DNA from 3 places in the Herbaspirillum sp. DW155 genome. Region 2 is predicted to be linked to each of the others. Evidence: predicted binding sites of a transcription regulator. Region 2 holds the regulator's gene; each other region holds the start of a gene.

Region 1 (7,891 bases), 1.6 Mb from region 2:
CTCGGTGGAGAGCTTCAGGACGTTCTTGCCGAAGGTCGGGGTGTACACCGTGATCAGGTAGAACGACACGGTGGTCATCGACACCAGCATCATGCCGGCAATCACCAGCTTCCAGTTCTCGATCATCGAGCGGAAGATCTGGCCGGTGCTGGGACGATGCTTGCGGCGCAGGAACTCTTCGGTTTCCTGCAGCGAGCGGCGGATCACGAACAGCACCGGCACGATCAGGCAGCCGATGAAGAAGGGAATGCGCCAGCCCCAGTCACCGACCTCGGCCGGGGTCAGCGAGGTCGAGAGCATGTAGCCGATGGCCGCAGCCACGATGATGGCGACCTGCTGGCTGGCCGACTGCCAGCTCACATAGAAGCCCTTGTTGCCGGGCGTGGCCATTTCAGCCAGGTAGACCGACACGCCGCCCAGTTCCACACCGGCCGAGAAGCCTTGCAGCAGGCGGCCGATCAGCACCAGCAGCGGAGCCAGCGCACCGATGGTGGCGTAGGAGGGGACGAAGGCGATGAGCATGGTGCCCAGCGCCATCAGGGCCAGGGTCACGATCAGGCCCTGGCGGCGGCCTACGCGGTCCACGTAGGCGCCCAGGATGATGGCGCCCAGCGGACGCATCAGGAAGCCGGCGCCGAAGGTCATGAAGGTCAGCATCAGCGAGGCGAACTCGTTACCGCTGGGGAAGAAGGCCTTCGAGATGTGCGTCGCGTAGAAACCGAACAGGAAGAAATCGAACATTTCCATGAAATTGCCGCTCGTTACGCGCAGCACCGTGGAAAACTTCGACGGCGAAGAAGTGGATGTCGTCATGATATGTGCCTCGTTATCTGTAGGGCGGACCGTGTTGCACCCGGTCTTGCGCCTGTCTCGTACTGCCCTGCGGCAGCTTGTGTCAGGATCTTTTTTTGTGGGACAGCTATTGCGCCGCCGATTCTATGCCCGAAACCTGGCCGATGCACCGTCTTGCGGCGTTGCACATGCAAATATCGGTTTTTTCGATAGCTGGATGAAAGCTTTCGCCGCCAAATCCTTCACAAAAGCGGTCCGCGCGACAAGCTGCGTTGCATCAAGGTGAAGCAGCGCGAGATATGGTGCAATGCGACATGGTGCGTGACTTCACCTTATATAGCTCATCCATGAAAGGTCCGTATGAAAACCGCCGTCTACAGCGCCCGCCGTTATGACCAGACCCTGCTCTCGCGCGCCAATGCGTCTGCCGGCGCCGGGCATGAACTGGTCTTCCTGCAAGACCGCCTGGACAGCAGCACCGCGCAACTGGCCAACGGCTGCGAGGCCGTGGCGGCCTTCGTCAACGATGACCTCGGCGCCGCCGTGCTGGAACGGCTGGCCGCGCTGGGCGTGCGTTTCATCACCACGCGCTCGACCGGCTTCAACCATATCGATACGCAGGCCGCGCGGCGGCTGGGCATGACGGTGGCGCGCGTGGCCGATTATTCACCTTATTCGGTGGCCGAGTTTGCGGTGGGCCTGCTGCTGGCGGTCAACCGCAAGATTGCCCGCGCCAGCATGCGTACGCGTGAAGGCAATTTCGAGCTGGAAGGCTTGATGGGATTCGACCTGCACGGCAAGACCGTGGGCGTGATCGGCACCGGCAAGATCGGCGCGCTCTTTGCCCGCATCATGGCCGGATTCGGCTGCACGGTGCTGGGCAGCGACGTGCATCGCAATGCGCAGTTCGAGGCCCTGGGTGGCCGTTATGTCAGCAGGGAAGAGCTCTTTGCGGCCAGTGACGTGATCTCGCTGCATTGCCCGCTCATCGAGTCCACCCGCTACCTGGTCAACGCGCAGAGCCTGGCCGGCGCCAAGCCGGGCTGCATCCTGGTCAATACCAGCCGCGGCGGGCTGGTCGATACCGAAGCCGCGATTGCCGCCTTGAAGAGCGGCCAGTTGCGCGGCCTGGCCATCGATGTCTACGAGCAGGAAGCCAGCCTGTTCTTCCAGGACCTGTCCTCGACCATCATCACCGACGACGTGATTCAGCGTCTCGTGTCTTTCCCCAACGTGATCGTGACCGGCCATCAGGCCTTCTTCACCGAAGAAGCCATCGGCCAGATCATGCAGACCACCATTGCCAACCTCAGCGACTTTGCCGCCGGCGCCAGCCTGGGAGAGCGGCTGGTGGCCTGATCAGGCGGCGGGGCCGCCCGCGTCGAAGAGCTGGCCCAACTGGTCGCCGATGCGCGGGCGCAAGTGATCTTGTACGCGCCGGATGATCTCTTCGGCGTCGTGGCTGCCGTAGGTCTGGGCCAGTTGCCTGTGCATGTCGAAATGCAGATAAAGCAGCCCGCGCAGGCTCTGGAAAGCGATCGGATGGGCCTGGCCGCAGACTTGATCGTTGTTGTCCATCACCTGGTTCAATACGCCGGGATCAAACAGGCGCACCTGGCAGATCACGGCGCAGCGGACGATTTCCAGGTCCAGCGATTCCAGTTCCTGGGTCAGCTCATCGGGGGTATGGCGCTCGGCGCTCAGCTTTTCGCTCATGGCGGTCTTTCGGCGGAGGAGGGGGAGCGCTCAGGATAGCATTTGCTGCGTCGCGGAAAACTTGTCGAAGATCAATCTTCGGCGGATCGTCCGGCGTGGGACAGGTAAATTTTTATAAATAGTTTCATGTCGACTCTTGCGGGACTCTTGCCGCGCTCGGGCGGGTGGTGGCCGTGCCGCCGCCCGTCCGGGCGCTTATTGCAGTGCTGCAGCCGGTCCGAAGAATTCATATCGGCTCTGCGCCGCCGGTACGCCCAGTTCGTCCAGTGCCTGCCTGATGGTCTTCATGAAGGGCTTGGGTCCGACGAAATAGGCGTCGACATCACGCGTGGCAGGAAGCCACTGCTGCAGCAGCGCTGCATTGATGAAGCCAGTGGCATGCGCTGCAGGATCGCCAGCGCGTGGCTGTTCATGGCAGAAGTGCAGCCGCAGTTGCGGATGCTGTGCCGCCAGTGCTTCCAGTTCGCGGCGGAAGGCCTGCACGCCACCGTGGCGCGCGGCATGGATGAAATGCACCGGACGGCCGCCAGGCAATGCCGCCGCCAGCATGGTCATCATGGGCGTGATGCCCACACCGCCGCTGATGAGCACCAGCGGCTTGTCGCTGGCCGTGAGGGTAAAGTCGCCTGCCGGCGGGAACAGTTCCACCACCGAACCGACGTGGATCTGGTCATGCAGCTGGCGCGACACCTTGCCCTCTGCTTCGCGCTTGACGCTGATGCGATATTGCAGCGGCTGGCCGTTCTGGCGCAGCGGCGCCGACAGCGAATACTGGCGGCGCTGTTCCAGCCCGTCGACCACCATGCGCAGGCCGATGTACTGGCCGGGTTCGAAGTCCAGCAGGGCGCCGCCATCCTGGGGCATGAAATAGAAAGACGTGATTTCCTCGCTCTCGGCCACCTTGCGCGTGACCACGAAATTGCGCGCCCCGCGCCAGCCGCCGGGTGCGGCGGCCTTGGCGTCATATTGCTGGCGCTCGGCACCGATCAGGATGTCGGCCAGCTGGCCATAGGCGGCGGCCCAGGCGTCGATGACGGCATCGGTGGCGATCTCCGCGCCCAGCACTTCGCGGATGGCGCGCAGCAGGCAGTCGCCGACCATGGGATAGTGTTCCGGCAGCACCTGTACGGCCACGTGCTTGTTGATGATCTGCGCGGCCAGCGGGCCCAGTTCTTCCAGGCGATCGATGTGGCGCGCGTACATCAACACGCCATTGGCCAGTGCCCGTGGCTGGTCGCCGCTGGCCTGGTGCGCGCGGTTGAACAGCGGATGCACCTGCGGATAGTCGCGCATGAGCATCTTGTAGAAATGGGTGGTCAGCGCCTCGCCGCCGGATTCGAGCAGGGGGACGGTGGATTTGACGATGGCGAGTTGGGCATCGGTAAGCATGCTGAACCTTTCAGGAGAGTGTGGATGTGCCGGAATGTCCGGATCACTCTCCTTAATACAAAAGCCGTGCCACGCCTTGCTGCCAATAAAATCAATGACTTGCAAAGCAAGGGAGTGATTGTGACCTGTGTCATAATGACTTCAAATTCATCAATGAGTAGTCAATATGACCTCAAAAGCCTTGCTGGACGCCTTGCTCCCCCTGGTCGCCGATCTTTCGCGCCAGATCGATGACCGCGAGCGTTACCGCCGCCTGTTGCAGACCTTGCGCACGCTCTTTCCCTGCGATGCCGCCGCCTTGTTGCGGCTGGAAGGGGACGTGCTGGTGCCGCTGGCCATCGACGGGCTCTCCGGCGATACCCTGGGCCGGCGCTTCCGCATCGCCGATCACCCGCGCTTCGGCGTGCTGCTGGCCAACGCGGTGCCGACGCGCTTTCCGGCCGACTCGCCCTTGCCGGACCCCTACGATGGTCTGGTCGATGGCTTGAACGATGTCCACTCGGGCGCACTGGAAGTGCACGATTGCATGGGCTGCGCGCTGGCCGTCAATGGCCGTCCCTGGGGGCTGGTCACGCTCGATGCGCTGGGCGCCGGCCGTTTCGACGGGGTGGACATGGCCTCGCTGCAAGCCTTTGCCGCGCTGGCAGCGGCCACGGTGAACGTGGCCGGGCGCATCGATGAGCTGGCGCAGGCCGGCGAGCAGGCGCGCCAGCGCGCCGAAGCCTACCGGCTGGGGCTGGAAGAAAGCCGGGGCAAGCGCGAACTGATCGGCCAGAGTGCCGCTCACCGGCAGCTGATGGAGGAGATCCGCATGGCCGCCCCCAGCGACATGACGGTTCTGGTCAGCGGCGAAACCGGCACCGGCAAGGAGCTGGTGGCGCATGCCCTGCATGCTGCCTCGCCGCGCGCCCACAAGCCCATGATCAGCCTGAACTGCGCCGCCTTGCCCGACACTCTGGTGGAAAGCGAACTGTTCGGTCACGTGCGCGGCGCCTTCTCGGGCGCGGTGGCCGACCGGCGCGGTAAGTTCGAGATGGCCGATGGCGGCACCCTGTTCCTGGATGAAGTGGGCGAACTGCCTCTGGCGGTGCAGGCCAAGCTGCTGCGCGTGCTGCAGAGCGGGCAGTTGCAGCGCGTCGGCTCGGACCGTGAGCATCGTGTGGACGTGCGCCTGATCGCCGCCACCAACCGCGACCTGGCCGAGGAGGTCAAGCGCGGCCATTTCCGGGCGGATTTCTATCATCGGCTTTCCGTCTTTCCCATCCGCGTGCCGCCGCTGCGCGAGCGCGGCCGCGACGTCTTGCTGCTGGCGGGCTATTTCCTGGAGCAGAACCGGGCGCGGCTGGGCTTGTCCAGCCTGCGCCTGTCGGCCGATGCGCAGCGCGCGCTGCTGGACTATTCCTGGCCCGGCAACATCCGCGAACTGGAGCACCTCGTCGGTCGCAGCGCCTTGCGGGCGCTGGCCTCGCAGCCGCAGCGGCCGCGCATCCTGACGCTCGATGCGCAGTCACTGGAACTGGATCACCCTCCGATCGCGCCCATCGCCCAGCCCGAGAATGGCCTGGGCGTCGCGCCAGGCCGTGCGGCGCCGCCAGTGACAGGCTTGCGCGAGGCCGTGGAGCGCTTTGAGCGCAAGCTGGTCAGCGACAGCCTGCAGCGTCACGATGGCAATCTGGCGGCCACCGCCCGCGAGCTGGGCGTGGACCGGGCCAACCTGAACCGCCTGGCCAAGCGCCTCGGCTTGCGCTGAGCCATGGGACGGCGGTTTGCGGCGAGATGAAGGAAAAGAAAAGAAAACGGCCGGAACCGCTCAGGGCAGGCGCCCCTCACGATTCCGGCCGTGACGTGCATGAAGCTTCAGGTCAAAAAACGCAGCACCCGATGACAGCCTCAGGCCCGCTGATGCTCCACGTCCAGTTCCGCCAGTTGCCCGCGAATGCGGATGGCAGTCAGGTTGCGGGCTGCATCGGCATCGGCGTTGACGTGTTGCAGGTCTTCGGGCGGTGCGCTGATGACCTTGACAGGAGCCGCTGCAGGCAGGGTGCCGGTAACGCCAGGGTTGAGTTGCGACATGATGATCTCCAAGGGATGAAAATCTCGTGCAGGCCCGCCTGGCACTTCGACGGCGGGCGGGATCGCCCGTCCTGCGACCTCATCAGCCGGCCAATGACAACAGGTCGGACTGGGGCGATATGAACGTTTTGGCAATCCAGATGATGGAATATTAGCCGGTTTGGTTGCGCTGCAACAGGTGCAGTTGCACTTAAATTTTTGTAGGAAGCGGGGCAGGGTTGAAGTAGGGCAATCCTTTTGCTCATCCTTTCGTCGCTGCCACGGGCGACCGCTTCACCGAAATTTGCTGCGCAGCAAAAACGGGCGTCTTCCGTATCTCTCGTCCTCGCACGCATTCCTACGCAAGCTGCTGGCATTGGCCGATGTCGCCAGCAAGGACTGGTTCGAGGTCACGCAATGTCGTGGCCATGTCGAGGACGGCAACATTGGTCATTTCCAGGTGGGTCTGAAGATCGGTTTCCGTGTCGAGACCTGATGCCCGGTCACGGATGAGGGATAGCGGGGCGCAATGTATTTCATCGGGATATAGCGAGGTTCAATTTGCGCCCTTTCCCTCGCGTGACTAATCTTGAGGCTCTTCGCAATCAGCTCTTGAACGAAGGTTCGGGACATTCTTCCGCAGTCTTTGCTGCGAAATCATTTAGCAATTTTCCCCAGCGTATCTGGCGATGCAGCGCAGCCAGCTCTTCCGTGATCGACGATGACAGTGCGACAGATCCCTGTCCCGGCCGCGCATTTTTCGCGTGTCGCGTGCGGGCCGTTTCGCCGCGCTGCAACAGTAGGATTCATCCTACGCCATCTCAGGCCGCTGTCCGATAGTGAGCGCCTGTCGCGGTCCGTATAACGTCAATCATCGGCGCTCAAAAGACAGTCCATCCAACACAACAAGAAGGACACGCGTTGTCGCCCCGGCCTCCGGATCAAGCCACGCCCGGGACGATGACCAACACGATGCGACGAGCCAAGGGTGCTTTCCATCTCAGGTGCTTTCACACATTTAGGGGTCCATCTTGCAAGCTCGAGTTCTGTTAGTCAGCTCAGAGGCTGTACCGCTCGTCAAGACCGGTGGCCTGGCCGACGTGATTACCGCGTTGGCGGTATCGCTGCGCAAAGTCGGCATCGATGCCAGCATCCTCATGCCCGCCTATCCGGAGGCGGTCCGCAATCTCGGCGACACGGTACAGATCGGCCTGAAACACGGTCTGCCCGGCGGCGCCGGCCGCCTCCTGCGCGGCATCATTCCCGGCACCGACGTGCCGGCCCTGCTGCTGGATACGGCACGGTTCCGCCAGCGCGGCGCCAATCCCTATCTCGACAGCGAGGGCGTGGAGTTCAACGACAACGCGCTGTGCTTTGCCGACCTGTCGCACGCCGCCGTGGCCATCTGCGCCGGTGAAACCAGCCTGCCTGTGCCGCACGTGGTGCATGCCAACGACTGGCACGCCAGTCTGATTCCCTGCCTCCTGAAACTGCGCGGGCTGGATCACGTCGGCACCATGCTGACCATCCACAATCTCGCCTTCCAGGGCAATTTCGCGCTGGAATCGGCTGAGCAGATCGGCATCCCCCAGCATCTGCTGACCGGCGACGGCGTGGAATACTGGGGCAAGCTGTCCTTCCTCAAGGCCGGTATCCGCTTCTCCGATTGCGTCTCCACCGTCAGCCGCAACTATGCGCACGAGATCATGACGCCGCGCTTCGGCTGCGGCATGGACGGCATTTTGTCCTTCCGCAAGCTCGATCTGCGCGCCATCCCCAATGCCATCGATGCCGACCTGTGGAATCCGGCTGACGACCCGCTCATCGCCCGCCGCTTCAGCGTGGGCAACATGAAGGGCAAGGCGGCCTGCAAGCGCGACCTGCAGAAGCTCTTCGGCCTGCCGGTTGATCCGTTTGCGCCGGTCATGGGGCTGGGGTCGCG
Region 2 (7,891 bases):
CCGGCGTGCTTACGGGCGCGCTGCACATCCACGACCTCACCCGCGCCAAGGTGATCTGATGAACGCGCCAGCTTTTGCCAGCACCCTGCCCGCTGCCGCGCTCGCCAAGGCAGCCGCCGTGCGCCTGATGATCTTCGATGTGGATGGCGTGCTCACCGACGGCGGCCTGTTCTACGGCGAAGACGGGGAAGTCTTCAAACGCTTCAATGCGCTGGACGGCCACGGTATCAAGATGATGCAGCAATACGGCACGGCCGCGGCCATCATCACTGCACGCCAGTCGCCCTATGTCGTGCGCCGTGCCCGCGACCTGGGCATTGCGCACGTGTTCCAGGGCGTGCACGACAAGCGCCAGGCCTTCGAACAACTGTTGCAGCAGGTTCAGCTCACGCCAGCGGCCTGCGGCTATCTGGGCGACGACATCATCGACCTGCCGGTGCTGACCCGCGTGGGCTTCAAGGCGTGTGTGGCCAATGGTCATCGTGAAGTGAAGGCGCGCTGCGATTACGTGACCCAGGCCAGCGGCGGCCATGGCGCCGTGCGTGAAATCTGCGACCTGGTGCTGGCGGCGCAACACAACTACGAGGCGGCGCTGGCGCCGTACCTGGCATGAGCGGGCGCAGCGGCGAGCGCAATGCCGAGCGCATCCGTCTGGCCGTGATCCTGGTGATCCTGATCGGCGCAGCGCTGGGCAGCTTCTGGGTGATGCAAGCCATGCGCGCGGCCGGCGACCAGCAACCGGCACAGCGCCCACGCGGCAAACCCGACTACTACCTGGAAAACTTCAACTACGTGAAGATGGGCCCCACCGGCCTGCCGCGCTATGACGTCTCCGGGGTCAAGATGGTGCACTTCCCCAGTGACGACTCCTTCGAAATCACCAAACCGGTGGTGCACAACCTGGACCAGAACCAGGCGCCCATGGAGCTTTATTCGGACACCGCGCGCGTGACCGATGACCAGACCAAGATTCACATGTACGGCAACGCCAATGCCATCCGCTCCCCCTACAAGGGCCGCGAGGAAATGCACCTGGTCTCGGAATACCTTCTGCTGTTGCCTGACGATGAAATCGTCAAGACCGACAAGCCGGTGGCCATGACCATGGGCACCACGCGCCTGAACGGCGTAGGCATGGTGGCCAACAACGCGACCCAGGTGGTGCAGCTCTTCGGCAATGTACGCGGCTATTACGAGCCCACCCCCAAGAAACGCTAAGCCGGTTGAATCCGAGACAAGAACGCCAAGAACCGACCAGACAGGAAACCAATGAAACGCTCACTCTTACTGCCCATGCTGATGCTGGCTGCCGTGTGCGGCGTGGCCAACGCCGAGAAGGCGGACTCCACCAAGCCCACCAACATCGAGGCAGACCAGATGGTCTATGACGACGTGCGCCAGGTGAAGACCTTCACCGGCAACGTGGTCATGACCCGCGGCACTCTCATCATCAAGGCCGGCCGGGTGGTATTGACGACCGACCAGTACGGTTATGAAAACGCAGTGCTGTACGCGGCTCCGGGTTCGCTGGCCAACTTCCGCCAGAAGCGCGACGGCGGTCCCAACCTGTGGATCGAAGGCCAGGCCGAGCGTATCGAATATTCGGAGCAGACCGAAGTTTCCAAGCTGTTCCAGCGCGCGCACATCCAGCGCATGGATGGTGATCGCATCACCGATGAAGTCAACGGCGAGTTCATTTCCTATGACAGCCGCGCCGAATTCTATTCGGTCAACAACACCGCCAGCGGCGAAAGCAAGCCCGGCGCAGGCCGCATCACGGCCGTGATCCAGCCCAAGAATCCACCGCCGGATGGCACCGCCACACCGGCCCAGCCGGCCGCCAAGACCACGCCGGCGCAGCCTGCGCCGCGTCGCCAGAGCGGAAAGGACCAGTAACGATGACCACCAGCTCGCTGGTCGTTCGCGGCCTGAAGAAAAGTTATGGCGCGCGCCAGGTGGTGCGCGACGTCTCGATGGAAGTGCGCAGCGGCGAAGTGGTCGGACTGCTCGGCCCCAACGGCGCCGGCAAGACCACCTCGTTCTACATGATCGTGGGTCTGGTGCCTTCCGATGGCGGCGAGATCGCGCTGGACGACACCGCCATTTCACGCATGCCCATCCACAAGCGCGCCACCATGGGCTTGTCCTATCTGCCGCAGGAAGCCTCGGTGTTCCGCAAGCTGACGGTGGAAGACAATATCCGCGCGGTGCTCGAACTGCGCCGAGAAGAAGGCAAGCCGCTCTCGCGTGATGAAGTCGAGGGCCGCCTCAACAATCTGCTGCATGAACTGCAGATCGAGAAGCTGCGCGAGAGTCAGGCTTTGTCGCTCTCCGGCGGCGAGCGCCGCCGCGTGGAAATCGCCCGCGCGCTGGCCACCGATCCGCGCTTCGTACTGCTCGATGAACCCTTTGCCGGTATCGACCCGATTGCCGTGATCGAGATCCAGCGCATCGTGCGCTTCCTGAAGGAACGTGGCATCGGCGTGCTCATCACCGACCACAACGTGCGCGAGACGCTGGGCATCTGCGACCGTGCCTACATCATCAACCAGGGTACGGTGCTGGCCAGCGGCAGTCCGGAAGAGATCATCGCCAACGAATCGGTGCGCCGCGTGTATCTGGGTGAACACTTCCGCATGTAAGCAGGCCAACCTACTGACGCAACGACAGGCAGTGCAACCAGCGGACCACGCCGCTTCCAGAAAGACAGATGAAACAGTCTCTCCAGTTACGTACCTCGCAGCACCTCGCATTGACGCCGCAACTGCAGCAGTCGATCAGACTGTTGCAACTGTCGACGCTGGAACTGCACCAGGAACTGGAACAGATCCTCTCGGACAATCCCTTGCTGGAGCGGCTCGACGATGCGCTCGACAATTCGGTGCGCCTGCTGGCCGATGGCGCGGTCTCCAGCTCGCCCTCCAGCGGCGTAGCCGACACCTCTGGCGAAGGCAATGCCGAGCCGGCACCGGCAGCCGCCGATGGCGATTCCAGTTTTGACTACCAGGACAACAATCCCGAGAACGGCGTCACCGGTGAGGCCGACTGGAGCTTCGATGATGTGGCCCGCAGCGGCAAGTCGCCTGACGACGACGACGCCCGCCCGCAACTCGAAGCCCACGAACTGACCCTGCGCGAGCACCTACTGGAACAGATCCGCGTGACCGCACGCACCCAGCGCGACCGCGCCCTGCTGGAGTTGCTCACCGATGCGCTCGACGAGAGCGGCTATCTCGAAGAGCCGCTGGAAGACATCCTCGCGCGCCTGCCCGAAGAACTGGGCATCGACATGGAAGAGCTGTCGATTTCCCTGAAGCTGCTGCAGAGCCTGGACCCGGCCGGCGTGGGTGCGCGCAGTGCCGGTGAGTGCCTGGCCCTGCAGATCCGTCGCCTGCCCAAGATCCCCTTCGTCACGCGCAAGCTGGCGCTGCGCATCGTGGAAGATTACCTGCCGCTGTTCGCGCAGCGCGACTTCAACAAGATCAAGAAAGCCCTCGATTGCGATGACGAAGACCTGCGCGAAGCCCAGGCCGTGATCCGCCAGTGCCGTCCGCATCCGGGCGCCGATTTCGCGCGCGATGCCTCGGACTATGTGGTGCCGGACGTGATTGTCAAACAAACAAAGAACGGCTGGCAGGTCATGCTCAACCATGAGGTCATGCCCAAGCTGCGTGTCAATGCGATGTATGCCAGCGCGCTGAAGCAGGCCAAGGGAGAAGGATCGCTGTCGTCGCAGCTGCAGGAAGCCAAGTGGCTCATCAAGAATATGCGCCAGCGTTTCGACACGATTTTGCGTGTCGCACAGGCTATTGTGGAACGTCAAAGAAACTTCTTTTCACATGGGGCAGTGGCCATGCGCCCCCTTGTGCTGCGTGAAATTGCTGATACACTGGGTCTACACGAGAGCACCATCTCTCGCGTGACAACTCAGAAATACATGCTCACGCCGCACGGCATGTTTGAGTTGAAGTACTTCTTCGGTAGCCACGTCGCGACTGAAACCGGGGGCGAAGCCTCCTCCACCGCGATACGGGCGCTGATCAAACAGTTGATAGGAGCCGAGAACCCGCAGACCCCATTATCCGATAGCAAGATTGCGGATATGCTGGCAGAACAAGGCATGGTGGTCGCGCGACGCACAGTCGCCAAATACCGCGAAGTGTTGAAGATTCCGCCGGTCAATCTCCGCAAGTCCCTCTGAGTTTTTCCTCAGTTTTTCTGCAGTACCGTTGCTGTGTTCCGGCAAGCATCCCGCTGATGCCCATGCCATCCGACACGAAGACCGTGCCCGTGGTACAGCTGCAGCAAGGATCGATTGCACGAACCTCCAGTGACTTCACGATAGGAGTCTTGTATGAATCTGACCATCAGTGGACACCACCTCGAACTGACCCCCGCCATCCGGAAATACGTGCAAAGCAAGCTCACACGTATCAAGCGCCATTTCGACAACGTGATCGACGTCAGCGTGATCCTGAGCGTAGATAAACTCACAGAAAAGGAAAAGCGCCAAAAAGCGGAAATCAACGTCCACATCAAGGGGAAGGATTTACATGCAGAAAGCATTGCACACGACCTCTATGCTGCCATTGACACGCTGATCGACAAGCTCGATCGTCAGGTCATCAAGCACAAGGACAAGTTGCAGGAACATCACTCCATGGCCAAGCGCCTGCCGGATGAAGCGCCGGCTGATGCGGTGGCCGGAGCGGCATAAGCCAAGGACAACGTCGGCAAGCTGACTCGCAGCCCGCAGGCTGCTGAGAACGCCAGCCGAATCTCATGAGGAAGGGGCGCGCAAGCGCCCTTTTTCATTGGCCGCGCAGTCGGGCGGCAAGCCCTGTGGAAAAGATATAAAAGATAATCACCGGCAACTTTCCACAGCCATGACTCTCTGCAGCGAGCTGCCGATCCGCTGCTCCGCTTGAAGGCTGCGGCTGGCGTCCTCATATTAGGCTTCAGAGTCTGCATATCATATAAATTATTTCCCGGATGCAATTTCCACCACATTGCGCAGACTGCCGGCGCGCAGTCGTTTTCAACGCGGCTGCCGGCTTTTCCCTATAATGTCGGCAATCCCATTTTTAAAGGCATAGCCATGAGCGACGTCCAATCCTGGATCAAAGAAACCGTGACCCAAAACCCTGTGGTGCTGTTCATGAAGGGCACTGCGCAATTCCCGCAATGCGGCTTTTCCGGCAAGGCCATCCAGTTGCTCAAAGCCAGCGGCGCCGAAAACATCGTCACCGTCAACGTGCTGGAAAGCCCGGACGTGCGCCAGGGCATCAAGGAATACTCGAACTGGCCGACCATTCCCCAGCTGTACGTGAAGGGCGAATTCATCGGCGGCTCCGACATCATGAGCGAGATGTACGCTTCGGGCGAACTGCAGACCCTGATCAAGGGCTGATTCCTTCCTGATCCGCATTCGTTCGTGAGTACTTCCTCCGGCCAGCCCCGCCAGCGCCTGATCGTCGCCATCACCGGCGCGACCGGTGCCATTTATGGCGTGCGGCTGCTGGAGCATCTGCGCAAACATGGTCAGGTGGAAACGCACCTGATGGTCTCCGAAGCCGGCGTGCTCAATCTCCACCAGGAGCTGGACATGCGGCGCAAGGATGTCGAAGCCCTGGCCGACGTGGTACACAACGTGCGTGACGTGGGTGCCTGCATCGCCAGCGGTTCCTTCGCCTCCACCGGCATGGTGGTGGCGCCCTGTTCGATGAAGACGCTGGCGGCCGTGGCCCACGGCCTGTCCGACAACCTCATCACCCGCGCCGCCGATGTGGTGCTGAAGGAACGCCGGCGCCTGGTGCTGATGGTGCGCGAGACGCCCTTCAATCTGGCGCACCTGCGCAACATGACCGCCGTGACCGAAATGGGCGGAGTCATCTTCCCGCCCCTGCCCGGCTTTTACCAGCGTCCCGCTTCCATGGAAGAAATGGTCGATCACACGCTGGGCCGCGTGCTGGACATGCTCGGCATCCCGATGCAGCTCACGCCCGAATGGCAAGGCATGAAGGGTGGGGTGGACTGAACCGGCCGCCTGGTTCCCAAAGAAAATGGCCGCAGCTCATCACTGCGGCCATTTCTTCATCTGTCAGAGTGCAGTCACCATCAACCGCGCCCGATATAGGGCATCTTGGTCGCCATCACTGTCATGAACTGCACATTGGCTTCCAGCGGCAGGCTATCCATGTAGAGGATAGCCTTGGCCACGTGTTCCGCATCCATGGTCGGCTCGACCTTGGTGGAACCATCGGCCTGCAGCGTGCCCTTTTTCATCAACGTGGTCATGTCGGTGGAGGCGTTGCCGATGTCGATCTGGCCGCAAGCAATATCGTAGGCGCGGCCATCGAGCGAGGTGGCCTTGGTCAGGCCGGTGATGGCATGCTTGGTCGCCGTATAGGACGCCGAGAACGGACGCGGCGCATGTGCCGAGATCGAGCCGTTGTTGATGATGCGGCCCCCGCGCGGCGACTGATCCTTCATGATGCGGAAGGCTTCCTGCGTGCACAGGAAGACGCCGGTCAGGTTGATGTCCACCGCCGCCTTCCACTGCTCCACACTCAGCTCTTCCAGCGACACGGGCGGCGCGAAGATGCCGGCATTGTTGAAGAGCAGGTCGAGCCGACCGAAACGCTCACGCGTCCTGGCGAACAGCTGCTTCACCGACGCCGGATCGGTCACGTCGGCCGCCACCACCAGCGCATTGGCACCGTGCTCGCCGGCCAGCCTGACGGTCTCTTCCAGCGCGTCCTGGCGGCGTCCGGCCAGGGCCACGCCATAGCCTTCGCGCAGCAGCGCCAGGGTGATCTGCCGGCCGATGCCGGAGCCTGCGCCGGTCACCAGCGCAATACGTTTGGTCGGTGTGGTTGCTGCCATTGTGTCTATTCCTCCATGGTGTCTGATATCGCCATCACATGACGGCGGCAGTGCGATCTCTCCTTGAGGGCCCGACTATAGCAGCGCCATCTTTTCGGCAGATGAGAGATTTTCATCCGTGCAGAGACTACTACTCTCCTCATTCACACAGATCCACCTCACTATGCTGTCAGCATATTGTCAGTATTTTGTCAGAAGCTGATGCAATACTAGACACGTCTGTGCAGCACCTTCATGTTACCGAGCACCTCATGCAACCTGATGAACCGCTCGTGCGCACACAAAGTGCGGGATAGTAGCCAAATAGAACAATAGCCAAATCCCAAGGCAAGACAATCGCGGCGAGCCGGCCCCGTCATGCTTTGCATGGGGCAGACATGTTTTTCGACTTGGACGTCATTACTCAATCTGAGCAACAAATTGGCCCTGCGATAGCTATATCGGTAGCCTCACGCCACCGACATAGATCGCCGAATTGTTGCTCAAAATAGAAATACGTCTTATTTACAGCGAGAATGAAAACAGCCGCCGCCCCTCAACCCTCTCTCACTCATCCACTCCAATGACACTATCCAAACCGATCAAACTGCTCGCTGGCCTGTTGGCCGGTGCTGCACTGCTTCCTGCCCACGCCGGCGAAGGTGCCTTCGGCTGGCTCTACACGCTGGACATCCAACCCAAAGGCAAACTGGAGTTTGAACAAAAAATCGACGTCACCCACAATCAATCGGCCGGCAGCTACAACTGGACCCAGTATCGTTCAGCGCTGGAGTACGGGCTGACCAATGACCTGCAGGTGGCCGGCTACATCAATGCCTACTCCATCAACGCCAACAAGAACTACATCAATCCGGAAGCCTGCAACGACAGCGTTCCGTGCACCGCCGGCTTCGGCGTACCGGCCTCGGTCAGCGGCAGCACGGACAGTTTCCGCCAGCGCGGCATTGACGGTTTTTCGCTGGAAGCGATCTACCGCATCACCAATCCGCTGACCTCGCCGGTTGGC
Region 3 (7,891 bases), 830 kb from region 2:
GTAACCGAACACGAAGGCCAAGAGACCCGGCACCAGCACCACCAGCAGCATGGAGAACCAGAAGTGGTCGGTCATCCACCAGTACCACGGATAGGCCTTCCAGTTCAGGAACACCATGAAGTCCGGCAGGTCGCTCTGGTACACGCCGTCACGACCGATGGCGCGCATCAGGTACATCCCATGCGCGTATCCGCCCAGTGCGAAGAAAACGCCATGCCCCAGCGAGAGGATGCCGGTGTAGCCCCACACCAGATCCAGTGCCAGCGCGGCCATGGCATAGCACATGAACTTTCCGACCAGAGCGACGGTATAGGACGACACGTGCAGCGCGCTATCGGCGGGGAACAGCAGGTTGCACACCGGCAGCAGCGCCAACACGATGGTGCAGATGACGATGCCGGTCCAGGACGGGCGATTGAACAGCGAGGGGCGCATGATCATGGTGCTCATTCCACGCTCCTTCCCTTGAGTGCGAAGAGGCCTTGCGGACGCTTCTGGATGAATACGATGATGAAGACCAGGATGGCGATCTTGGCCAGCACGGCACCGGCCATCGGCTCCAGGAATTTGTTGACTTCGCCCAGGCCGAAGGCAGCGATGACGGTCCCGGCCAGCTGGCCCACACCGCCCAGCACCACCACCATGAAGGAATCCACGATGTAGCCCTGTCCCAGGTCGGGACCGACGTTGCCCAGCTGCGAGAGCGCCACGCCACCCAGACCGGCGATGCCGCAACCGAGGCCGAAGGTCATCATGTCGATCTTGCCGGTGGACACGCCCACGCAGTCGGCCATGCGGCGGTTCTGCGTGACGGCGCGCACGAACAGGCCCAGACGGGTCTTGTTGAGGATCAGCCAGACCGCGAACACCACGAACAGCGCAAAGAACACGATCACGATGCGGTTATAGGACAGCACCAGCGAACCCAGCACGGTGACGCCGCCCGACATCCAGCTGGGGTTGGCCACTTCCACGTTCTGGGCGCCGAAGATGGAGCGCACACCTTGCATCAGCATCAGGCTGATGCCCCAGGTGCAGAGCAGGGTTTCCAGCGGACGGCCATAGAGCCAGCGGATCACCAGGCGCTCCAGTGCAATGCCGACGGCCGCGGCGACGATGAAGGCCGCCGGCAGTGCCACCACCAGATACGCATCGATGGCACCGGGGAAGAACTTGCGGAACACCAGCTGGCACACATAGGTGGTGTAGGCGCCGATCATCAGCAATTCACCGTGGGCCATGTTGATGATGCCCATGAGGCCGAAGGTGATGGCCAGTCCCAGCGCGGCCAGCAGCAGCACGCTGCCCAGCGAGACACCATAGAACAGCTTGCCGGCGAAATCGACGATGGCCAGGTGGCGGTCCAGTGCGGAGAGGGTGCGCACCGCTTCCACGCGCACGCCTTCATCCGGTTCGACATAGGAGCCGTCCGGATTTTTCGCCAGCATGTTTTCCAGCACCGGCTTGAGGGATGCATTGGTGGTCTCCGCCAGCTTCTTGACGGCCGCGCGGCGCGCCGCCGGGTCGGTCGAATGCAGGTTGGCGGTGGCCTGTACCTGTTGCAGCACGTCCTTGATCTGCGCATCGCTTTCTTTGGCGAGCGCTTTTTCGATCAGCGGGATCTGGGCCGGATCGGCGTTCTTGAGCAATTCATTGGCAGCCGCCAGGCGCTGGTCGCGTTGCGGCGAGAGCAGCTTCAGGCCCGAGAGCGCGCCCTCGACGGCGCCGCGCAGGCGGTTGTTGACGGTGATGCCTTCGGCGTCATCCGGCGCCGGACCGGTCTGGTCATTGGCCGGGTTGAAGGCCTTGCCTGAATCGTCCACGATCAGGACGTCACCGGCGGGGGTGACATAGAGCGCGTCGCTGTTCAAGGCATTGAGAATCTTCAGCGCGTCCTCGTTGGCCAGCGCTGCAATCTGGTTGACGGCATCGATGCGCGCGTCGGGGTCGTCTCCGCCAAGGGGCGTGAGCAAGGCCGGATCGATGGCTGCAGACGCCGCCAGGGCGTGCGCGCAAAGCCAGGTCGCGAGCAGCCCGCGTAGGAACTGGATGGCTGGTTTCATGGTCGGTGTGCGCCTCGAAGCGCGGGCCGGTCTGTGTTGCGGCCGGGGCGAGTCGTCGGGCGGTTTTCTTGTGGAGAGAGATGCATTGGGGCGGATGGAGCGCCTTCGATACGCCGCGTTGCGGCTACTCAGTCCGAACGGGTCTTTGTTGCACAACCCACAGACCGTTCGTCCTGAGTAGCCGCGCAAGCGGCGTATCGAAGGCGCTCCGAAGAACGCCAAGAACTACAACAACCGCAAGCTTAGTTCTTCTGCTTGCTTTCGTTACCCGGGATGTACGGGCTCCAGGGTTGCGCGCGGATGGTGGTCTTGGTCTTGTAGACCACGTTGAACTGACCGTCCGCCTTGATTTCGCCGATCATGACGGGCTTGTGCAGGTGGTGGTTGGTCTTGTCCATTTCCAGCGTGTAGCCCGACGGTGCCTTGTAGGTCTGGCCGCCCATGGCTGCGATCACCTTGTCGGTGTCGGTGGACTTGGCCTTTTCCACAGCCTGTGCCCACATGTGGATGCCGACGTAGGTGGCTTCCATCGGGTCGTTGGTCACGACGGTATCGGCGTTGGGCAGGTTCTTGGCCTTGGCGTATTCCTTCCACTTCTTGATGAAGGCGGCGTTGACCGGATTCTTCACCGATTCGAAGTAGTTCCAGGCGGCCAGGTGGCCCACCAGCGGCTTGGTATCGACACCGCGCAGTTCTTCTTCACCCACCGAGAATGCCACCACCGGCACGTCGGTCGCCTTCAGGCCGGCATTGCCCAGTTCCTTGTAGAAGGGGACGTTGGAGTCGCCGTTGATGGTCGAGATCACGGCCGTCTTGCCACCGGCGGAGAACTTCTTGATGTTGGCGACGATGGTCTGGTAGTCCGAGTGGCCGAACGGGGTGTAGACCTCATCGATATCGGAATCCTTCACGCCCTTGCTGTGCAGGAAGGCGCGCAGGATCTTGTTGGTGGTGCGCGGATACACGTAGTCGGTGCCCAGCAGCACGAAGCGCTTGGCGCCGCCGCCTTCCTTGGACATCAGGTATTCCACGGCGGGAATGGCTTGCTGGTTGGGAGCCGCACCGGTATAGAAGACGTTCTTCTCCAGTTCTTCACCTTCGTACTGCACCGGGTAGAACAGCAGGCTGTTCAGTTCCTTGAAGACCGGCAGCACCGACTTGCGCGACACCGAGGTCCAGCAACCGAAGACCACCGACACCTTGTCCTGCGAGATCAGCTGACGTGCCTTTTCGGCGAACAGCGGCCAGTTCGAGGCCGGGTCGACCACCACCGGTTCCAGCTTCTTGCCCATCACGCCGCCGGCGGCGTTGATTTCGTCGATGGTCATCAGGGCCACGTCCTTCAGGGACGTTTCGGAGATGGCCATGGTACCCGACAGCGAATGCAGGATACCGACCTTGATGGTATCGGCAGCAAAGGCCGACGGCAGCCAGGAGGATGCGGCCAGCGCGAAGGCGCCCAGAGCGGTGGCTTTCAGTACGGTACGACGTGACATGTAGTGCTCCCTCGAGAAAAGTTTTGGAAGATTTTTTTCACTGCCCAGTCGCTTTAGCAGATTGCGTGCCAATGCCCGGCACGACGCCTGCGGGCTGCATCAAAGCGGGGCGGGGAGGGGAAAGAGGCGCAAGGAATGTTGTCAGGCGCGCCAGAACTACGCACCAAAGCCGGGCGGCATTGTCGACAGTCCGATGGCGCGCCGGCAATATTCACCAGCCTGGCGCTCACACCTGCGCGATCTTGGTGCACCGCTCAAAGCGCCAGTGGAGGCGGATTTGCGGCGAGTTGGCCGACTTCTTGAGAGGTGAGACGGATTGTTTACAATAATCAGCAAACCTCCGCCAGGCAGCGTGACCCATCACGGTGCCTGGCGGTCTTGCGGTGCGTGGGGTGGTGTTTCTTCAGCGCAGCAACACGCGCTGCATGAATTGCCGCAGCGGGAATTCGATCAGGTTTTGCAAGGCCACCGGCAACTCCAGCGGCCGCATGATCATCTTGATGGTGGTCTCGGGTCTGAGATTGACGAGCACGGTGCGGCTCATGCGCGAGGCCAGTTCCTTCACGCGCGCCGGATCGGCCGCCAGTTCCGGCTTGTACACCTTGACCACGTGGCGGATGGCGCAATCGGCATCTTCGCTCTTGAGTTCCAGGGTGCGCCGGCTCAAGGTGCCGAAGACGCGCGAGCGGCCGATGTTTTCCTCGCGGCGATAACGGCGGAAGTACTGGTAGAAGTGCTTGTAGTGATTCACCTCGTCATTGGCGATGAGCCCGGCCAGATGTTTGAGGACCGGCTCGTCGGTGGCGCGGGCCAGCGCCCGGTAATACGTGGAGGTGCCGGTCTCGACCACGCAGCGCGCAGCCAGCTCCTGAGCCCGCGTGGGTTCGAGCAGCTCGACCTTGCAGTACTGCGAGTATTCCTCCAGAAAGCCCTGATAGGCGCGCTGCCAGTCGAACTCCGGCCAGACGTGCTCGACGTAGGCGCGCAGGGCAGCGCCGTGCTGCAGTTCTTCCTTTTCCCATTGCTCGCGCAACCAGTTCTCGACCTCGGCATCGCCCTGGTAGTACTCCACCAGGTTATGGGTGTAAAGATCGGACCCGCTTTCGACGAAGGAGGCGCAGGCCACGAGATAGAACAGGTCTTCATCCTGCCGCACCCGCGCTCGGTCGATGCGGTTCAGGTCGATGTCATCGATGGTCCAGTGTTTTTTTTCTTGGCGACTCGGGTTCATCTGCTATACCTCTCTTCTGAAGTGACGGTGGGCATAGCGATATGATGCAGTGCAGGGACATTGGTTCAGGGCCGCTTTGGTCACCTTGACCTAACTTTGCAAAAGATGTGTACCGGCGGCATCGGCGGCAGCACCCGTCAGCGTTTTGTCAGTCGCGAACTGCCACGGTGGACCGGCGGGCTTACAGATGCCCGGTCGCATCACTGCCCAGTACGACCCGATTGCGTCCCTGGTATTTGGCGTGATACAGCGCCTGGTCGGCAATGCGCAGCAATTGTTCGGCGCTGGTGTGCTCATCGGGTTGCAGCGAGGCCACACCGATGCTGGCGGTGATGTAGCCGAAGGGCGAGTCGGCATGCGGCAGCTTCAGCGCATAGATGGCCTGGCAGATGTTCTCCGCCTGTTGCACGGCATGGTCGGTATCGCTCTCGGCGATGATGACGCTGAATTCCTCACCGCCATAGCGTGCTACCAGGTCGGTAGCGCGGCGCGAACTCTTCTGCAATACGCGCGCCACGATGCGCAGGCATTCGTCCCCGGCCAGGTGGCCGTAGCGGTCGTTATATTTCTTGAAGTAATCCACATCCAGCATCAGCAGGGCCAGCGCATGGCCGGAGCGCACCGAGCGCCGCAACTCATTGGCCAGCACCTCGTCGAAGCGGCGCCGGTTGGCCACGCCGGTGAGTCCGTCAGTGGCCGACAGCGCTTCCAGCTTGCGATTGGCCCGTTCCAGTTCGCGCGTGCGCAGGGCCACCTGCTGCTCCAGTTCTTCCTTGTTCTGCTGCAGCTTGCCGGCCATCTCGTTGAACTTGCGCGAGAGCACGGCGATCTCGTCACCGCCGTCCTGCTCGACACGCACCGTGGTATCGCCGCTGCCGGCTTCCTTCATCGCCCCCACCAGGCGTTGCAGCGGCTCGCTGATGCTGCGCGCGATCAGTGCCGACAGGAACAGCGATGCGGCAAAGCACAGCAGACCGATGGCGATGATCTTGTCGCGCACCGAGCGCGTATCGGCATTGAGCTTGTCGCTGGGCGTGGCGCTGACCACCCACCAGGAGGTGTGCGGCAACTGTGCGATGGCAGCGTAGTAGCGGGTCTTGTCAGCGCGTGTGTAGGCAATGAAGTCGCTCGTGCGGCGCTGGCCCAGGCTGGCGGTGATGCCCTCCAGCAGGGCCGGATCGGCAGTGCTCATGCTGGTATCCCGGCCCTGCACCACCACCGTACCGTCACTGGCATCGACGATGAAAAGACTGGAGTCGTAGCCCAGGTCGACGCCCTCGAAAATGCTGAAGAAATAGCTCGGCCGCACGCCGATGAAGAGGATGCCGGCGGCACGATTGTTGCCGGTGAAGCGGATCTCGCGCAGCATGGCCACGCTCTTCTGGCCGTGGCCGCCGTTGTAGAGGGTCCACCATGCGCGACCGGTGAGGTCCGGTGCATCCTCGGCCACGCGGCTGATGTTGCTGGCCAGGGGCGCGAAGATCTGCGGATCGATCACCTGGCGCCGACGGTCCAGCAGGTATTTCTGGTTCACGTCCGGCAGCGATCCGTAGGTATCGAGCAGCACCCGCGCCACCGCGCTGCGGGCGGCGGCACTGGCGGCTTCGTCGCCGCCGTAGTAGTGCGCCAGCAAACGCTGCAGCTTCTCGGACAGCGCCAGCTCTTCGCTCATGTCCTCGATCTTTTCCATGCGCAGCAGCAGGTTCTGCGAAATCTGCTTGGCGACCTGGACCGAATAGGCGCGCACCTTGTCCTGGGTGGCGCGGGTGGTCTCACGGTAGGCCAGCAGGCCCGATATCACCAGCGGTACCAGCGACACCAGGATGAAGGAATTGATGAGCCGATAGCGGATCTCGATCTTGCGCAGGAAGCCGAGCCAAAAGAAGTCGAACCGTCTGGGCATGGGAGGCGCCTCTCTTTACCGCGACGACAGTTGCGCCTGCTCGGCGATGGAGTCCTGCAGTGCGCGCGCGGCACGGGCCGGCGACTGGCGCCCCGACAGCACGGCCTGCAGCAGCGGATGCAGGATTTCAATCGTATTGACCGGCAGCAGCGAATAATACAAACCCGGCGACTGGCTGCCGGCGGCATCGCGCTTCATCTCCTCGACTAACGCAAACAAGGCGCGGTCGCCGCTGACGTCAGGCGCAATCACGCGAAACGGCGGGATGTTCTGGCGTTTGCCCTGCCAGATCGGCATGCCCGGCCCATACAGAAAATCCAGGAACTGTGCCGCCACCTGACGCTGGTGCGGACTGCTGCGCTGGGCCACGGCAAAACCGGTTTCACTGCCCAGCACCGGCCTGAGCGGCTGGCCCTTGTCATTCCAGGGTGGCACGAAGACACCCACGCGCATATTGCGCCCGCTCATCAGCGCGCCGGCCGCCCACGTCCCCTGGAAGGTCATCGCCGCGCGGCCTTCGGCGAACTGCTGCAAGGTGGCGTCATAGCCCGAGCGCAGGCAATCGGCCTGCACCATCTTCTGCTCCACCAGCGCGCGCAGGCGGGTGAAGATGGCGACGCCCTCGGGGTTGTCCAGCTGCAGCGTGCCATTGGCGATGCGCGCGCGCCAGTCCGGCACCCTGGCCGCGATCTGGTTGGCAAACCCGTAGCTGAAGGGACCATTGCCCAGCATGTTGGGAAAGCCCCCGGAGAGCGCCAGCGGAATGAAGCCGGCCTTGCGCAGCGCCGCGCCTGTGGCCAGGAAGGCCTCGAAGTCCCGTGGCGGCGCGGTGATGCCGGCGCGCTCGAACATGTCGCGGTTGTAGTAGATGAGCGAGGTGGCCACGCCCGAGGGGATACCGTAGCGGCGCCCACCCGGCGAGGTCCACTCGCGCTGCAGGATCTCGAGCATGTTGCCCCAGGCCTGGGTGTCGCCGACGTCGGCCAGCAATCCCTGGTCGGCCAGGGCCGCCGTGTAGGGGCTGGCGTTGACCGAGATGATGTCGGGCAGGCTGTCGGTCGCCGCGCGCGGCTTGAGGTTTTCCTCGACGGAATTGCCGATCATGAATTGCAGGTTGATGCGCACTTCCGGATGGATGCGCGTGAAGGCATCGACCACCCGGTGCATTTCCTCGGACCAGTCGGGAGTCCACACCAGC

The links. Region 2 encodes sigma-54, which starts transcription at its own class of promoters, with help from an activator protein. Its sites were predicted from a motif close to TGGCANGNAANCTGCTTT; they were not measured.
Region 1: hmpA (NO-inducible flavohemoprotein) is a predicted target of sigma-54. The motif match lies at 3,952-3,969, and genes of this name have one in related genera.
Region 3: urtA (urea ABC transporter substrate-binding protein) is a predicted target of sigma-54. The motif match lies at 3,613-3,630, and genes of this name have one in related genera.

What each region holds. Positions count from the first base shown of each region.
Region 1 is NZ_AP029028.1:2,955,547-2,963,437, reverse strand. Features, by position in the region: gene AACH55_RS13555 (MFS transporter) at 1-813, opposite strand, end outside; gene AACH55_RS13550 (2-hydroxyacid dehydrogenase) at 1,153-2,151, shown strand; gene AACH55_RS13545 (hypothetical protein) at 2,152-2,508, opposite strand; gene hmpA (NO-inducible flavohemoprotein) at 2,704-3,897, opposite strand; gene norR (nitric oxide reductase transcriptional regulator NorR) at 4,064-5,647, shown strand; gene AACH55_RS13530 (hypothetical protein) at 5,788-5,970, opposite strand; gene AACH55_RS13525 (dodecin family protein) at 6,254-6,445, shown strand; gene glgA (glycogen synthase GlgA) at 6,981-7,891, shown strand, end outside.
Region 2 is NZ_AP029028.1:4,521,841-4,529,731, forward strand. Features, by position in the region: gene AACH55_RS20445 (KpsF/GutQ family sugar-phosphate isomerase) at 1-59, shown strand, start outside; gene AACH55_RS20450 (HAD family hydrolase) at 59-613, shown strand; gene lptC (LPS export ABC transporter periplasmic protein LptC) at 610-1,218, shown strand; gene lptA (lipopolysaccharide transport periplasmic protein LptA) at 1,270-1,896, shown strand; gene lptB (LPS export ABC transporter ATP-binding protein) at 1,899-2,642, shown strand; gene AACH55_RS20470 (RNA polymerase factor sigma-54) at 2,711-4,201, shown strand; gene raiA (ribosome-associated translation inhibitor RaiA) at 4,355-4,717, shown strand; gene grxD (Grx4 family monothiol glutaredoxin) at 5,099-5,410, shown strand; gene AACH55_RS20485 (UbiX family flavin prenyltransferase) at 5,435-6,037, shown strand; gene AACH55_RS20490 (SDR family oxidoreductase) at 6,118-6,885, opposite strand; gene AACH55_RS20495 (DUF6662 family protein) at 7,448-7,891, shown strand, end outside.
Region 3 is NZ_AP029028.1:5,350,360-5,358,250, forward strand. Features, by position in the region: gene urtC (urea ABC transporter permease subunit UrtC) at 1-450, opposite strand, end outside; gene urtB (urea ABC transporter permease subunit UrtB) at 447-2,063, opposite strand; gene urtA (urea ABC transporter substrate-binding protein) at 2,306-3,559, opposite strand; gene AACH55_RS24400 (ferritin-like domain-containing protein) at 3,963-4,790, opposite strand; gene AACH55_RS24405 (diguanylate cyclase) at 4,972-6,693, opposite strand; gene AACH55_RS24410 (extracellular solute-binding protein) at 6,709-7,891, opposite strand, start outside.